4 regions of the Streptomyces sp. NPDC090083 genome follow, and region 1 is predicted to be linked to each of the others. Evidence: riboswitches for the same ligand, from Rfam matches in the RefSeq annotation. Region 1 holds a riboswitch; each other region holds the start of a gene.
The links. A riboswitch is a leader RNA that binds a small molecule or an ion and turns the genes downstream of it on or off. The one in region 1 is predicted to bind cobalamin.

Region 1 (2,193 bases):
CTTCGAATGTCCCACCGTTGTTGAACAGCAGAGCAACGCTGCCGTCGGCACCGAACCTGATCTTGTCGAAGCGAACGGCCGTGCCGTCGCCGTCCCATTCGCCCACGAGCTCCGCAGGAACGGATCCCGTCGGGACCGTGGCCGCCGGAGGATCGGGCTCGGCATCCACGGGAACCGATGCGGAGGCGGAAGACCCGGAAGGAGCAGAGGCAGAGGAGACCGATGAGGACCAACTGGGAGAGGGAGGTGGGGACGATGACGAGGACAGTGAGGGTGAGTCAGACCTGCCGCATCCCGCCAGGAGAACGACCGAGAACATGGCGCCCCCGGCGCACCACATCGCCACCTGACGCATGAATTCACCCCTTGTTCCGGCGGGTCCACTTGGCTTGAAGCTTGCTGGATCTGTCAACTCTCAGGAACCGTAACGGCGTCGGCCCTTCCTTTGTGGCCTCCGATGCAAGTGGTCGAATTTGGCGTACAGCTGCCAAAACGCTTCACCGAATCATTCACAAACGGCCTTTTCGTGAACCGGAATCTATAGAAGTCAACCCAAGAGCTCGTAGCGGGATCTTGTTGGGGCGTGCTGGCGGCGCGGGGCCGAGGTGATGATCGCCCGAAAGGGCGCGTGGTTGTACCAGTCACCGACGAACTCGCCACCGGCACTCATGTCGTGATCCTCGGCGAGGGCGAGCAAACACGCGTGCGTTCGGGATTGCCCCAGCCCTGCTCCCGTTGACGTTCCGGCCGACTGTCCGTCCAGGACACCGACGTCCGAACCGGTCCTGGTGCCGGTCCGTCAACTGGCCCTAGGATGCGGTGGTTTCAGCACGTGCAAGGCAACACCCGCACCATCCGTGTGCGACCGGGGGAAGCCGGTGTGAATCCGGCGCTGACCTGCAACCGTGTGCGGCCCGTCCGGGCCGTGAGTCGGGGAACCCGGCGTGCACTGTGTACCGCTTCCCACTGTCATGGTCCGCAGCGCGAAGCCGAGAGCCCTGGTCCGCCGACACCGGCCGGTCTTCACCGGCCTGTTCCGTGCGCGGCCCGCTCGGTGCCGGGTCGCGGGCCGCCCACGCCAGGAAGGCACCGACCTTGCGCCGTACATCCGCACGCCGCGTCCTGATCGCCACCACGACCCTCGGCCTCGCCCTCGTCTCCGCCCCGGCCGTCGCCCAGCCGGAGGCGGTCGGCGGCGCCAACGCCCCGGTCCGGGTGAGCGTGACCGTGCAGGGGCCGGACGGGCTCCTCTACAAGGGGAGGATCAGAACCAAGGGGCACGACGTGACGACCGCGACCGGCGGCACTCACCACTGCGACGGGACGAACGGCGGCGCGAACCCCAGCGCCGTCCCGACCCCGACGGCCGCGCTCGACGACGCCGCCCGCAAGCATCACTTCACGTGGGACGGCACCTGGTACGCCTCGTTCGACGACTACTCGGTCGACACCATCAAGAACGTCAGCGGCGGCGCCAGTGCCTACTGGAACATCTCCGTCAACGGCACGCCCACACCGGTCGGCGGCTGCCAGTTCAAGCTGAACGCCGGCGACAAGGTGGCCTTCACCTGGACCGCCTTCTGAGCAGAGGGGTTGCGAGGGTCACAGGGCGCGGGCCTCGGAGGCCGTGACCGGCTTTCCGGTCCGCACCCCGTGCAGGACGTGGGCCAGCACCTCCGCGCCGCGCACCACGCGCGGCCCCGGGCGGTTGAAATAGGACGGTCCGTCCAGCACCCAGACCCGGCTGTCGCGCACGGCGGGCAGTTCCGCCCAGCCCGGCAGCGCGGTCAGCAACTCCGCCTCTCGCAGGGTCCGTTCGGGCGGGAAGCCGCACGGCAGGACGAGCACCACGTCCGGTCGTGCGGCCCGCACCGCCTCCCACGTCATGGACTTGGTGTGTTCGCCCGGCGCGGCGAGCAGCGCCTCGCCCCCGGCCGCCGCGATCTGCTCGGGCACCCAGTGTCCGGCGGGCCACAGCGGGTCGAGCCACTCGATCGCCACGACCCGGGGACGGGACCGTCCGGCGACCGAGGCGCGGACGTGGTCCAGCCGCGTCCGCAGCTCGGCCCGCCGCTGCTCCGCGTGCGCCCGCACGCCGAGCAGCTCACCGACCGTGACCAGACAGTCCAGCACGTCGTCCAGGGTGCGTGGCTCCAGGCTCAGTACGCGGGTGTCCGCGTCCAGCAGCCGCAC
Region 2 (2,193 bases), on a different contig from region 1:
TACGGAGAGAAGGAGGGCACCGTGCCCCGAGGATCCAGCGCGAAGCGCGAGCGCCAGTACGAGCACATCAAGGAAGGTGCCGAGAAGCGAGGTGTCCCCGAGGGCAGGGCGAAGGAGATCGCCGCGCGCACCGTGAACAAGGAGCGGGCCCGCGCCGGTGAGTCCAGGACCGCGAGCAGGACGTCCACCCGCGACCCCAAGTCGGCCTCGCAGCGCGGCGGCCAGCGCTCGCATCGCGGCGCGCAGGGACCGACGAGGGACCAGCTGTACGCGGAGGCGAAGAAGCGCGGCATCGACGGCCGTTCGTCGATGAACAAGCAGCAACTGGCCCGCGCCCTCGGCCGCTGACCCGCCCGATCGCCCCCGCGGCATCACCTCAAGGAGAACCCCCATGGCCACCGTGTCCCTCACCGGAGCGTCCAAGGAGGACGCCGCGACCGTCTTCGGCGTCCTGCGCGCCGCGTTCCCCACCGACCGCTCCTTCGACGACGTCCCCCAGGAACAGCCGGGTGACCGCACCGCCGTGTGGACCGCCGAGTTCGAGCCGACGCAGGAGTGGATCCCCACCGAGCCCCTGCCGTTGGAAGGTTCGGTCTCCGCCACGATCCAGGGCGGCTACGTCGCCGTCGACCAGCTCCGCGAAGCCCTGAACGTCACGTTCGCCGTGGACGAGCGGGGCACCGCGTCGGGAGACCAGGAACAGGAGGTCGACCTGCGGCTCACGACCAAGCGGTGAGCATCGCAGGCGTGATTGACGGTGCGGAGAGACGCGCCGTACTCTCACCGTGTAGTGAAGGCATAAGGAAGCTGGTGGAATTCCAGCACGGTCGCGCCACTGTGAGCCCGCCGCCGAGAGGTGGCAGGCGAGTCAGACACTGAGCCCTCACTCGCCCGTACACGCAAGGGACGCACGATCCCGAAGGAGGGCTCACTGTGAGCAGCAGCATTTCCACATCCCGTCCGGTGTCCACGCCGGTCGTCCTGCCGGTGTCCAAGTCGATTCTCTGGCTGGTCGGCACGGCCCTGATCGCGCTGGCGGTCTACTACTTCATCGGTGTGGACCAGGGTGCGGTGTCGGTGTTCGGCAACGACATGCACGTCCACGAGTTCGTCCACGACGCCCGGCACTTCCTGGGCTTCCCCTGCCACTGACCCTCCGCCGGCACCTGGACGTACGGACAACCCGACATGGAAAAGAAGCTCATCCTGCGCGGCATACTCGCCGGCGCGGTGGCGGGCCTGCTCGCGTTCGTGTTCGCGCGGATATTCGCCGAACCGCAGATCGCGAAGGCCATCGACTACGAAAGCGGCCGTGACGCCGCGCAGAACGCCCTGGACAAGGCGGCGGGCATCCCCGTCGAGGGAGCCGACCCGGACCTGTTCAGCCGCACCATCCAGGCCAACGTCGGCATCGGCGTCGGCATGGTCTTTTTCGGCATGGCGATGGGCGCCCTGTTCGCCGTCGCGTACACGGTCTGCCTCGGCCGCACGGGAGGCCTCCGGGCCCGCAGCCTCGCCCTCCTCGTCGCGGGCGGCGGCTTCCTCGGCATGTACCTGGTGCCGTTCCTGAAGTACCCGGCCAACCCGCCCGCGATCGGCCACGAAGAGACCATCAAGCAGCGCAGCGCCCTGTACCTGATCATGGTCGTCTGCTCGATCGCCTTCCTCGCGGGCGCCGTCTATCTCGGCAAGTACCTGCAGAAGCGCTACGGCAACTGGAACGCGACCCTCCTCGCGGGCGCCGCGTTCGTCGTCGCGATCGGCATCGTGATGCTGCTCCTGCCGCAGCTGGGCCATCTCTCGTACAACAAGGCCAACTTCGGCAACCAGGCCACCGAGACCCCGCTCCCGCTGAAGGACTCCAAGGGCAACATCGTCTATCCGGGCTTCCCGGCGGACGTGCTCTTCAGCTTCCGCTTCTACTCGGTAGCGGCGCAGTTGATCCTCTGGGCGGCCCTGGGCCTGATCTTCGCTCCCCTCGCCGAGCGCCTCCTCAACCCCGCCCGACCGGACGCGAACGCTCCCTCACCGGAGCAGGATCCCGTCCCCGCGTGACCAACTCCCCTCCACGGCGGGCGCGGTGATCGACGAGATCACCGCGCCCGGTCCGTTTTTCGCCGCAGACTCAGCCGGAGCGATTCCTCGAACGGGGCCCAATAGTCCTACGGCTTCCGGTCCTACGGCTTCCGGGCC
Region 3 (2,193 bases), 270 kb from region 1:
AGTGTGGACAGTGACTTCTGGAGGTCGTTGATCCAGATGTTGCGGCCGTTGACGACGCCGGCGACGAGCCGCTTGCCCGGGAGTCCGCCCGCCGCGGCCAGGTCGTCCAGGTTGGCGGCAGCGGCCTCGGTGAAGTCGAGGGCGAGCCCCTCCACCGGCGCCTTGGCGAGGACGTGCAGGGCGTCACCGAGCCGGTCGAAGTAGGAGGCGACCAGGATCTGCGGCCGGTCGGTGAGGCCCCCGAGATCGCGGTAGGCGCGCATGGTGGCGTTCAGTTCGGCGGGGGAGCGGTCCTGTACGAGGGCGGGCTCGTCCAGTTGCACCCACTCCGCGCCCGCCGCGCGCAGATCGGCGAGGATCTCGGCGTACACCGGCAGCAGCCGGTCCAGGAGGGTCAGCGGCTCGAAGTCGGCCGCGACACCCGGGGCGGGCTTGGCGAGCAGGAGGTAGGTGATCGGACCGACGAGGACCGGGCGGGCGGTGAGGCCCAGGGCGAGGGCCTCCTTCAACTCCGAGACCTGCTTGGCGGAGTCGGCGGTGAAGACGGTGTCGGGGCCCAACTCGGGTACCAGGTAGTGGTAGTTCGAATCGAACCACTTCGTCATCTCCAGCGGCGCCACGTCCTGCGTGCCGCGCGCCATCGCGAAGTACCCGTCCAGCGCGTCGAGTTCGACGGCGGCGCGGTGGCGGGCGGGGATCGCGCCGACCATGACGCTGGTGTCCAGGACATGGTCGTAGTAGGAGAAGTCGCCGGTCGGCACTTCGTCGATGCCGGCGTCCGTCAGATGCAGCCAGTTGGCGCGGCGCAGTTTTGCGGCGGTGGTCCGGAGGGCGTCGGCGTCGACGCGGCCCTTCCAGTAGCCCTCGATGGCCTTCTTCAGTTCCCGGCCCTGGCCCTGGCGGGGGTAGCCGTACACGGTCGACCGTGCTGCCGCGGCTGCGGACTTCGCTGTCACGGAAATCTCCTTCGCGAGATATCTCCCTGGATCCCGGTGGCGGGACGTGAGCGCGAAGGAACGTCAGATCGGAGCGGTGTCGTGTCCGCCGCCGATGTGCACGCCGACCCGCCCACGAGGTCACCGGAATTCCGTACGCGAATGCTTCGCGTGCGGGCAGGTGGCAGGTCTTCGGACTCGCGGGCACGTCCTCCGTACGGAGGACACCTACTGGCCGTCGCTTCCCAGGCCCTGTGTGGGCCCAGTGCGTATGACGGCGGTCGTTCCCGCTCACCGCTGCGGGGCAGTCCCGGAATCTCACCGGGTTCCCTCTTGCGACGCGTCCGTCTGGATGACGGGGCGAACCAGCTGCGTGGTCAGCCTACGCGGTGGCGCGGCGAAGGGAAGAGCGGAGTCCAGCATTCGGGAGCGGAGAGCGGTCTTGCCCGGTCCGGCGCCTGACGGGACCTGATGGGAGCAGGCACACGCAGGGGTCACCTTCCCTGGCAGTGGTCCCAAGTCTCCGCGCGGTGAGCCCAGTTGACGCCCGCGTCAGACGGTCCTCGCGACCATGCCCGTCCCCTCCAGGGCGCTGATCTCGTCGGCAGGGCCGCGCTGCCGTGCCCACGCCGCGCGGGAGGTGGGACGAGGCGGCGTGGGCGTACGCGGTATGCCGAGTGTCCTGCTGTCAATGGCGGCAAGAGGATCCGGCGGGCGACGGTGATGAACGCCTGCTGCACGGCAGCGTCGTAGCGGTCGTAGCCCGTCAGTCTCTTCCCGTCGCACCGTCCCACCGTGCCCTAGCGACAGCGCTTCCGCCTCCGTGGGCAGTGGGAGCTGAAGCTCGTCGCTCGTCGCTCGTTCAGATACGGAGCGACATCGCGAACGCAGAAGGAACACTCTGACTCCACGCAAGCCTTTCGTCGATTCCTCAGCCGGTGGTGCCGTCCTCCAACTGCGCGGCGACCCTGCGGGGTTCGCGGCCGAGCAGGGTGGCCAGCAGCGGGTCGACGCCGGCGAAGCGGCCTTCGCGGGCGGCCTGGTACCTGGTGAGCATCCGCCGTGCCATCGCCTCCGGCATGCCGTCCGCGACCTTGTCCGCGATCCATTCCTCGTCGTCCAGTACGACTCGCCTGACCTCGCGGCCGCTGATCTCGGAGGCCATCGCGGCGACGTCGGCGAGGGTCACGGCCTGGCTCGCGGTGAGGGTGATCGGCCCGTCGAAACTCCGGTCACCGGCCAGGACGACCGCTGCCGC
Region 4 (2,193 bases), on a different contig from region 1:
CCGCGCGGGCACGCCGCTCGTGGTCTGGAACCGCACACCGAGCCGCTGCGAACCGCTGTCCGCCGCCGGGGCCGAGGTGGCGGCGGACCCCGCCGAGGTCTTCGACCGGGCCGAGGACATCGTGTTCCTCATGCTCGCCGACGAGACGGCCATGGACCTGGTGCTCGGCCGCGGCACCCCGGGCTTCGCCGCCCGGGTCGCCGGACACACCGTCGTCCACATGGGCACGACCTCCGCCGAGTACTCGGCCGGCCTCCAGGACGACATCCGCGCCGCCGGCGGGAGATACGTCGAGGCGCCGGTCTCCGGGTCCCGAGTCCCCGCCGAGCAGGGGCAGTTGGTGGGCATGCTGGCCGGGGACGCCGACGCGGTGGACGCCGTACGGCCGCTGCTCGCGCCCGTCTGCCAGGAGACGTTCGGCTGCGGAGCGGTACCGGGTGCCCTGCTGATGAAGTTCTCGGTGAACCTGTTCCTGATCACGCTCGTCACCGGACTGGCCGAGGCGTTCCACTTCGCGGACCGGCACGGGCTCGACCAGCGCCTGCTCCGGGACGTGCTGGACGCGGGACCGATGGCCAGCTCCGTCTCCCGGGTCAAGGGGCCCAAGCTGGTGACCCGCGACTTCACCGTCCAGGCCGCGGCGGCGGACGTACTGAAGAACAACCGGCTGATTGCGGACGCCGCCCGCGAGGCCGGCCTCGCCTCACCGCTCCTCGACATCTGCCATGCCCTCTACGGCGAGACCGTCGCGCAGGGCCACGGCGCCGAGGACATGGTGGCCGTCCTGCACGCGATCGAGGCCAGAACCGAGGAGGCGGCGCGGGGCTAGTCCCCCTCGCACTCCCCGTCACGCGCTCGACCCGGTGCCGATCGGTCGCCGGGACTGGATTTACTAGGACGTCCAACTATATATTCGTGGCCAAGGTCCGCGGTGCAGGGAAGCCGGTGTGAATCCGGCACGGTCCCGCCACTGTGACCGGGGAGTTCGCCGTCGAGCAGGACGCCACTGACGAGCTGGATGTCGGGAAGGCGGGCGGCGCGCGCTGATCCGGGAGTCAGGATACCGGCCGCGGTGTGTTCCGTGTTGTCCACGAGGATGGAGCAGACACGCATGGCACCGGTATGCGTTCACGATCCCGGCAGGCGCCCGCTTTCGGCCGGCGAACCTGACGAACATCGCACCGTCATGAGCTGACGGCCCCGCGCCATACGCGATCCCGCGCAATCCCCGCACACGTGCGCCTCCCGGCGCCCGTGCCGGTGGCGAGCGTGCCTCCCTGGACCCACCTGACGAGAGCAGGCAGTCATGGTCCGTGCACAAGACCGCGCCCCCGTGCGCGAGTTGACCCATTTCATCGGCGGCAAGCACGTCCCCGGCACCTCCGGGTCCTACGGCGACGTGTACGACCCCAACACCGGCGAGGTCCAGGCACTCGTGCCCCTGGCGAACCGCGCCGAGACCGAGGCGGCCGTCGCCGACGCCGTCCACGCCCAGCGCGAGTGGGGCGAGTGGAATCCGCAGCGCCGCGCCCGCGTCCTCCTGCGCTTCCTCCAACTCGTCGAAGGAGAGCAGGAGTCACTGGCCCGGCTGCTGTCCTCCGAGCACGGCAAGACCGTCGCCGACGCGCACGGAGACCTCCAACGCGGCCTGGAAGTGGTCGAGTTCGCGGCCGGTATCCCGCACCTGCTCAAGGGCGAGTTCACCGACAACGCCGGTACCGGCATCGACGTCCACTCCCTGCGCGCGCCGCTGGGAGTCGTCGCCGGGATCACCCCGTTCAACTTCCCCGCGATGATCCCGCTCTGGCAGGCCGCCCCCGCACTGGCCTGTGGGAACGCCGTCATCCTCAAGCCCTCCGAACGCGACCCGTCCGTCCCGCTCCGGCTCGCCGAACTCTTCCTGGAGGCGGGCCTGCCGCCCGGCGTCCTGAACGTGGTCAACGGCGCGCGGGAAGCCGTCGACACCCTCCTCGAAGACCCCCGTGTCGCCGCCCTCGGCTTCGTCGGCTCCACCCCGGTCGCCGCGCACGTCTACGCGACCGCCGCCGCCCACGGCAAACGCGCCCAGTGCTTCGGCGGCGCCAAGAACCACATGATCGTGATGCCCGACGCCGACCTCGACCAGGCCGTCGACGCCCTGATCGGCGCCGGATACGGCTCGGCGGGGGAGCGCTGCATGGCGATCTCCGTCGC

Region 2: another riboswitch for cobalamin. It lies ahead of ACIPTO_RS17355 (CbtB domain-containing protein); the one in region 1 lies ahead of ACIPTO_RS20110 (DUF4430 domain-containing protein).
Region 3: another riboswitch for cobalamin. It lies ahead of metE (5-methyltetrahydropteroyltriglutamate--homocysteine S-methyltransferase); the one in region 1 lies ahead of ACIPTO_RS20110 (DUF4430 domain-containing protein).
Region 4: another riboswitch for cobalamin. It lies ahead of ACIPTO_RS17830 (CoA-acylating methylmalonate-semialdehyde dehydrogenase); the one in region 1 lies ahead of ACIPTO_RS20110 (DUF4430 domain-containing protein).

Annotation. Positions count from the first base shown of each region.
Region 1 is NZ_JBIVED010000005.1:146,757-148,949, reverse strand. It holds gene ACIPTO_RS20115 (hypothetical protein) at 1-169, opposite strand, end outside; cobalamin riboswitch at 827-962, shown strand; gene ACIPTO_RS20110 (DUF4430 domain-containing protein) at 1,096-1,584, shown strand; gene ACIPTO_RS20105 (cobalamin-binding protein) at 1,603-2,193, opposite strand, start outside.
Region 2 is NZ_JBIVED010000004.1:475,976-478,168, reverse strand. It holds gene ACIPTO_RS17365 (plasmid stabilization protein) at 22-348, shown strand; gene ACIPTO_RS17360 (hypothetical protein) at 392-736, shown strand; cobalamin riboswitch at 739-900, shown strand; gene ACIPTO_RS17355 (CbtB domain-containing protein) at 934-1,152, shown strand; gene ACIPTO_RS17350 (CbtA family protein) at 1,189-2,055, shown strand; gene ACIPTO_RS17345 (SAM-dependent methyltransferase) at 2,178-2,193, opposite strand, start outside.
Region 3 is NZ_JBIVED010000005.1:419,873-422,065, reverse strand. It holds gene metE (5-methyltetrahydropteroyltriglutamate--homocysteine S-methyltransferase) at 1-956, opposite strand, end outside; cobalamin riboswitch at 1,101-1,320, opposite strand; gene ACIPTO_RS21315 (SDR family oxidoreductase) at 1,867-2,193, opposite strand, start outside.
Region 4 is NZ_JBIVED010000004.1:575,005-577,197, reverse strand. It holds gene ACIPTO_RS17835 (NAD(P)-dependent oxidoreductase) at 1-829, shown strand, start outside; cobalamin riboswitch at 900-1,087, shown strand; gene ACIPTO_RS17830 (CoA-acylating methylmalonate-semialdehyde dehydrogenase) at 1,307-2,193, shown strand, end outside.